One region of the Janthinobacterium svalbardense genome, then DNA from elsewhere that is predicted to be linked to it. Evidence: predicted binding sites of a transcription regulator. Region 1 holds the regulator's gene; the other holds the start of a gene.

Region 1 (3,702 bases):
AAGCATCGATATGCAAATACGATTCCAGGCTGCGCCCCGCTGGTGCGCTGGCGGCAGCGATAGCCACAGATTCCGGCGCGCCGCCGTCGGGTGCGGGCCAGTACGCCAGCGCCAGTGCTGCCGCGATGGCAGCGGCGATGGCGATGCCGGTGAGCTTGATATTCATCATGAGTGGCGTGCGTGGACTGGAAGCGCACGTTACCACAGGTGCGCGGCGGCATGCCGCACGCGGCGCGGGCGATCAGCCGCCGGCTTTTTTCGCCTGATGGCCCAGTTTGGCCAGCGCAGCCACGATGGTGTCCACGTGGTCGCCCTGCACTTCGATCACGCCATCCTTGACGGTGCCGCCCGAGCCGCACTGCGTGCGCAGCTGCTTGCCCAGCAGGGCCAGCGCGATGGCGTCCAGCGCCAGGCCTTTCACCACGCTGACGCTCTTGCCGCCGCGGCCCTTGGTCTGGCGCGACACGCGCACCACGCCATCGCCCGCAGGCGCCACCTTGGCCTGCGCCTTGCACGCGCATTGCGCCAGCGGCAGGCGGCAGGCGGGACACATGCGGCCCGTTTCAGTGGAATACACGAGACCGCCCAGGGAACTGCTTTTCATGATGGAGAGATAAAAAGGGAGAAGGCGCGATTGTACCAAGCGCCGGGTTCAGTTGGCGGGAGCAGGTGCCGGTGCGACGGGCGGCGTCGGCACTTCCGTCACCGTCTCGGGGATGCCCGACAAAATCGTCACGGCGACCCTGCGGTTGCGCGCGCGCCCTTCCGGCGTTGCGTTCGGCGCCACGGGGATGTTGTCGGCGTGGCCCACGGCCGTCAGGCGCGACGCTTGCACGCCGCTGGCGATGAACAGGCGCACCACGGCGCTGGCGCGCGCGGCCGACAATTCCCAGTTCGAGGCAAAGGTCGAATTGCTGATCGGCTGCACATCCGTATGTCCTTCTACCTGCACGTCGTGCGTGTCATCCTTGAGCAGCACGGCCACGGCGCGCAAGGCCTGGTCCGACTCCATCGTCAGCCCTGCGGCGCCCGGATCGAACAGCACGCTGGCATTGATTTCCACGCTCACGCCGCGGCTCGTCTGCGTGACCCGCACCTTGCCTTCCTTGACCAGCGGCGCCAGCGTGGACGTCAGGTCCTGCGCCAGGCGCGTCATGTGTTCGCGCTCGCGGCGGATGGCTTCCGTGCGGCGTTTCAGGGCGGGGTTCGGCAGCGCAATGGCTTGCGGCGCTTCCATGATGATGGGCGGCGCGCCCTTTTCCAGGCTGAAGGCCTGGCCGATGGCATTCTGGAAGACGCGGTACTTGCCTTCGTTGACTTGCGAAATCGCGTACATGACGACGAAAAAGGCGAACAGCAAGGTGATGAAGTCGGCGTACGAGATCAGCCAGCGGTCCTGGTTGTCCGGCTCCTCGTCATACTTCCTGCGCGCGCGCCGCATCATGCTCAGTGCTCGTGCAGCAGGCTGGCCACGCGCTCTTCGATGATGCGCGTGTGGTCGCCCGTGGCGATGTCGTACAGCACGGCGGCCGTGATTTCATACTGCAGTACGCGGCGCGAAACGATGGCCTTGAGTTTGTTCGCCACCGGCAGGAACAGCAGATTGGCCAGGCCGACGCCATAAATCGTCGAGACAAACGCCACGGCGATGCCGCTGCCCAGCTTACTCGGGTCGGTGAGGTTTTCCATCACGTGGATCAGGCCCAGCACGGCGCCCAGGATGCCGATGGTGGGCGAATAGCCGGCCGCCGATTCCCACACCTTGACGGCCTGGCGTTCGGCCATCTCGTAGGCGGAGATTTCCACGTCGAGCAACTGGCGCAGCTTGTCGGGCGCGATGCCGTCGACGATCATGCGCAAGCCCTTGGCATTGAAGCGGTCGGCCGTGTTTTCCATCAGGCGTTCGAGCGCCAGCGGGCCGTCGCGGCGCGCCGTCAAACTCCATTGCCCGATGTCGCGCGCCAGCGCGGCACGCGTGTCGGCTGGCGGCAGGAAGACCCAGCGCAGCATTTCCAGGCCGCGCACGAAGGTGCGCAGCCGCGTTTGCAGCAGCACGGCGCCGAAGGTGCCAATGACCACGATGGCAAAGGCGGCCGGCTGCAGCAGGGAGGCCATCTTGCCGCCTTCCAGTGCCTGGCCGACCAGCAGGCCGGCCAGCGCCAGCGCCAGCCCGATTACGCTGGACCAGTCCACGCCAGCTCCCTCAAGGTTGCCCGCAGGCGCGCGACGGCCTGGGTATGCAGCTGCGAGACGCGCGATTCGGACACGCCCATCACCGCGCCGATCTCCTTCAGGTTCAGCTCTTCTTCGTAGTACAGGCCCATGAGCATTTTCTCGCGTGGCGGCAGCGCGTCGATGGCATCGATCACGGATTGCCGGAAATCGGTATCGAGCAGGGACCGCAAGGGGTCGCTGTTCTCGTCCACGCAATGGCGGTCGAGAAAGCTGTCATTGCCGTCCGGGTCATGAAAGTCTTCGTAGTACAGCAACTGGTGGCCGCCGCCGTCGCCCAGCATTTCCTGGTAGTCGACCAGCGACATTTTCAGCAATTTTGCCACTTCCGACTCCGTCGGCGGGTGTCCCAGGCGCTGCTGCAAAATGCTCATCGCCTCTTCGATCTTGCGCATGTTCTGGCGCATGCTGCGCGGCAGCCAGTCGCTGGTGCGCAATTCGTCGAGCATGGCGCCGCGGATACGCAGCACGGCATACGTCTCGAACTGTGCGCCATGCGTCTCTTCATAGCGGCTGATGGCGTCGAGCAGGCCGATCATGCCGGCCTGGATCAGGTCATCGACCTCGACCGAAGGCGGCAATTTCGCCTTCATATGGTGCGCCAGACGCTTCACCAGCGGAATGTGCTCCGTCAGCAAATAGTCCTTGTTCGATTTCCCTTTGACCGTGTACATAGGCTGCTTATTGTTTTAACTGCTATCGTGTGCTGATGATGGATTCAGACGCTGAACTGGTGCGGGCTCCCCGTCTGGTACAAGGTGCCACCGAGCACCGGCGCCGCCGAACGGGCCAGCCGCTCGGCCAGTCCGCGAAACGCCACCGAGGCTCCCGCCAGCGGAAAGGCATCGACCACGCTGCGGCCCAGACGCGCCGCGCGGTGCAGATACTCATCGGCAGGTACCGACCCCATCGAGGTCAGTTTCACGGCCAGGTAGCGGCTCGCCGCCTGCGCCATATTATCGTATACCACTTTTGCCTCGGATTCGGAAGCGCCGGTGACGAGAATGCCGAACGGACGACGTCCCAGCTCCTGGCTCAGGCGCTTGATCAGGCAGTACGCGGCCTTGATCGAGGTGGCACTGGTCGACACTTGCACCACGATATCGGACGAGGCCATCAGCGGCACGGGGAAGCATGCACCCGCGTCGGCCATGATGCCGTCGACCAGCACGATGCCGCTCTGGCGCGCCAGCACCTCGAAGGTCTTGCCAAGGCGGCGCAGTTCTTCCTCGCCCGCATAGTCCATGCTGTCCATCAGGTGGTTGCGCGCGCCCAGGCTGGCCACGCCGAAGCCTTGCGGCACCTGGTGGATGACCTGGTTCAAGGCGCACTGCTGGCGCGCCACGTCGCGCAGGCTGGCACCGTGCGCCAGTCCCAGGCGCGCGGCGACGCCGTCGCTGCCGCCGCTGGCGTCGAGCAGCAGCACGTCATTGCCGCCGTAGACCAGCGAGGCGCCCAGGTTGACCAGCA
Region 2 (3,702 bases), 1.3 Mb from region 1:
CGGCGCTGGGCGAGCGGTTTTCGCCGTCGCGCTTTTCCGCCCGGCGGCGCAAGCTGTGGCCCGATGCGCAAGCCGCGTATACCCACTTTGCCGCCAAGGACATGTTTGCCATCTGGGCGCCGCAGGTGTTGCGCGACTACATCGACAGCGGCCTGGTTCCCCATCCGGACGGGGTGCAGCTGCGCTTTACGCGCGAAGTGGAAACGGATGTCTACCGCAGCTTGCCGCATCACATCGGCGGCCTCGTCAAGGATGGTTTGCAGGTGCCCATCGGCTTTATCGGTGGCACGGAATCGGTGGAATGCCGCCAGGCGGGCTTGAAGGCCACGCGCAAGCTGGTCGGCAAGTTTTTCCGCCAGGTGCCGGGCGGCCATCTGTTTCCCATGGAAAACCCTGAACTGACGGCGCAAGTGGTGCGCGAGATGATCACTGCATTGCTGGCGAAACAGTAGCCTGAGACCAACGATTTTCATCTTGCAAGGGCCAACAGTGGCGGATTTTCGCGTAAAATCCTGCCATTCGGGCCGCGCCTGCAGCAGGCGTGCGGCCCCCGCCATTCCGATATTCTAGAAAGAACCCTCTGCGATGACGATTAAAAGCGACAAATGGATACGCCGCATGGCTGAATCAACGGGCATGATCGAGCCGTTCGAACCGGGCCAGGTCAAGGAACGCGACGGTAACCGCATCGTTTCCTATGGCACCTCCAGCTATGGCTATGACATCCGCTGCGCCGACGAGTTCAAGCTGTTTACCAACATCAACACCACCATCGTCGATCCCAAGGATTTTGACGCGAATAACTTCGTCGATGTGTCCGGCAAAGGCTATTGCATCATCCCGCCGAACTCGTTTGCACTGGCCCGCACGGTCGAGTATTTCCGCATTCCCCGCAATGTATTGACGATTTGCCTGGGCAAGAGCACCTATGCGCGCTGCGGCATCATCGTCAACGTCACCCCGTTCGAACCGGAATGGGAAGGTTTTGTGACCCTGGAGTTTTCGAATACGACACCGTTGCCGGCGAAAATCTACGCCAACGAAGGCGTGGCGCAAGTGCTGTTCTTCGAATCGGATGAAGTGTGCGAAACTTCGTACAAGGATCGCGGCGGCAAATACCAGGGCCAGGTTGGCGTGACCTTGCCCAAGACCTGATCGCTGGAAGGGTGGGGCGCCAGCCGTCTTTCCCTGTCTTTACCTGCCTTTACACCTGCCGCCCTACATCCGCGCCCCTGCCTGCCGTTAACCTTGGTATCGACACATTCGGGAGGCATCATGGTAGCGGCAATCGGTTCAAGCGGCGCAGTCAGCGCGGCCAGTAGCGCCAGTTCAGGCAGCAGTTCGCAGATCGCGGCGCTGCAAAAGCAGATCACGGCGGCGCAAAAAGAGTTGACGGAATCACAAAAGGGCACGCAGACGGAGGCGTCGCAAAAGCTGCAACAGCAGCTGGCACAGCAAATCCAGGCCTTGCAGGCGCAAATTGCGCAACTGCAAGCGGCCGCCGCGCAACAGGCGGCGCAGCAAGCTTCTCAGACGGCCAGCAGCGCCGATACGGCGACGAGTCCGGCCCAATCGACCTCGTCTACCTTGGGCAGCATCATCGATACGCAGGCGTAACAGCATATCCGTGCATCAAAACACCAGGCTCGCCGACAGGTCAGCCTGGCGTTTTGACGGGCAACAGCATTTCCACGCACAGCCCGCCACCACTGCGCAAGCTGGCCCCGATACGTCCCCCATGGGCGCTGATGACGTGCTGGGCGATGGCCAGGCCCAGGCCATGACCGTCCGTGCTGTGCTGGGTATGGCTGGCGCGGAAGAACGGTTGAAAGATGCTGGCCAGGTCGGCGCTGGCCACGCCGGGGCCCCGGTCCAGCACGGCGATGCGCAGCAGATCCTGCTTGCCGTCGTGCAGGCGCGATAAATTTACTTCCACCGTGCCGCCGTCGGGGCTGTGCTTGACGGCATTGCGCACCACGTTTTCCACGGCGCGCGCCAGCAGTTCCGGCCGGCCCGTGACAGCGGCGTCGGCGATGGCCGCGTCGCCCGCCAGGGCGATGCCCACCTGGCGCGCCTTCGCTTCGTAGCGGGCGTCTTCCATCATGTCGTGCAACAGGTCGGCGATGTCGACGTCTTCGCTGAGGGGAGAGGCGGCGCCCGCTTCCAGCCGCGACAGGGTCAGCAGTTCCCCGATCAGCTTATCCATGCGTTCGCTTTCGCGTTCGATGCGCTGCATCGAGGCGTCCATCTTGTCCGGCTGTTGATGCGCCAGACCGATGGCCGCTTGCAAGCGCGCCAGCGGCGAGCGCAGTTCGTGCGATACATCATGCAGCAAGCGCGTCTGGCTTTCCATGAGGCTGCGCAAACGGCCCGTCATGCGGTCGAAATCACGGCCCAGGTCCGTCAATTCATCGCCGCGCTTGCCGCTGGCGTGAAAACGCGGCGCCAGGTCGCCATGCGAGGCGGCCTCGAACGCTTGCCGCAGGTCGCGGATGGGACGCGCAAAATACCAGGCCAGCAAGAAGGAGAACAGCAGGCTGGCGGCGATGGCGGCGGCCAGGGGAATGAAGGTGCGGTAGGGACTGTCCATGCGCGGTCCGGGCGGCATGCCGCGGCCGAAGTCGCCGCGTGGCGGCGGGGCGCCCGCTTCGCTGGGCCGTGGACCGGCTCCCATGCCGTGCGGGCCGCTCAGAGTGACGGCGTTGAGCGTGTCGCGCGCGGCGCCCGCCTCGCCAGTGCGAAAGCGCTCGGACGAGGGCAGGAACAGCAGGTAGCGCACGCCGTCGCTGCTGATCACCTCACGTACCACGGCATGGGGCGCGCCTTGCGCCAGCAGCGCGCGCGCCTTGTGGAGTATGGCCGGATGGACCCTGCGGCCCATCAGCTCTTGCCCTTTGGCATCGACGGCAAACACGCGCATGCGTTCGAGCTTGCCCAGGAATTGCCGCAAGGCCTGGCTGCCGCCCGCTTCCACGGTGGCGCTGGCGGCCTCGATGATCATTTGCGCGGGCGGACTGGTGTCGATGTCGAGGGCGCGTTCCTGCTGTGCCGCCCGGTTTTTCAGCCAGAAAGTGCCGCCGATGCCGATGGTGGCCGTTACCTGCGCCAGCATGATGCACAGAAAAAACTTCCAGAACAAACGGCCCACGCTTACTCCTTGATCAGCTGGTAGCCGAGACGGTAGACGGTCTGCAGGCAGGAGCGGCCGTCGGCCAGGCTGCCCAGCTTGCGGCGCAGGCTGCTCAAGTGCACGTCGATATTGCGGTCGAAGCGCGCCATGGGCCGGCCCAGGCCCAGTTCCGACAATTGATTCTTGCTCACGGGCTTGCCCGCATGGCGTACCAGCACTTCCAGCAGATTGAATTCCGTGCTCGTCAGCTCCAGGTGCGCACCGGCCCAGGCAACGCGGCGCTGTTCCGGCCACATCGTCAGTTGCCCAACGGCCAGCGGCGCCAGGCCCGAGCTGTCGTGCGGCGCCGCTTGCGAACGGCGCAGGATGGCGCGGATGCGCGCCGTCAGCTCGCGCGGCGTGCACGGCTTGGTCACGTAATCGTCGGCGCCCAGCTCCAGGCCCACGATGCGGTCCGTGTCGTCGCCGCGCGCCGTCAGCATCAGGATGGGCAGGTTGCTGCCGGCGCGGATGCGGCGCAGGGTTTCCAGGCCATTCATGCGCGGCATCATGACGTCGAGGACGGCGATGGC

The links. The regulator FliA, encoded in region 1, starts transcription of late flagellar genes. The targets are predictions, from matches to a motif close to CTAAAGTTTNNNNNNNNNNNGCCGNTA.
Region 2: a site for FliA is predicted at 1,219-1,245, ahead of CNX70_RS17675 (FlxA-like family protein). Genes of this name have one in related genera too.

The regions. Positions count from the first base shown of each region.
Region 1 covers NZ_CP023422.1:5,258,599-5,262,300, forward strand. The annotation lists gene CNX70_RS23420 (hypothetical protein) at 1-169, opposite strand, end outside; gene CNX70_RS23425 (translation initiation factor Sui1) at 242-604, opposite strand; gene motD (flagellar motor protein MotD) at 653-1,441, opposite strand; gene CNX70_RS23435 (flagellar motor protein) at 1,447-2,193, opposite strand; gene CNX70_RS23440 (RNA polymerase sigma factor FliA) at 2,175-2,906, opposite strand; gene CNX70_RS23445 (MinD/ParA family ATP-binding protein) at 2,951-3,702, opposite strand, start outside.
Region 2 covers NZ_CP023422.1:3,983,130-3,986,831, reverse strand. The annotation lists gene CNX70_RS17685 (alpha/beta fold hydrolase) at 1-452, shown strand, start outside; gene dcd (dCTP deaminase) at 586-1,155, shown strand; gene CNX70_RS17675 (FlxA-like family protein) at 1,276-1,617, shown strand; gene CNX70_RS17670 (sensor histidine kinase) at 1,658-3,148, opposite strand; gene CNX70_RS17665 (response regulator transcription factor) at 3,151-3,702, opposite strand, start outside.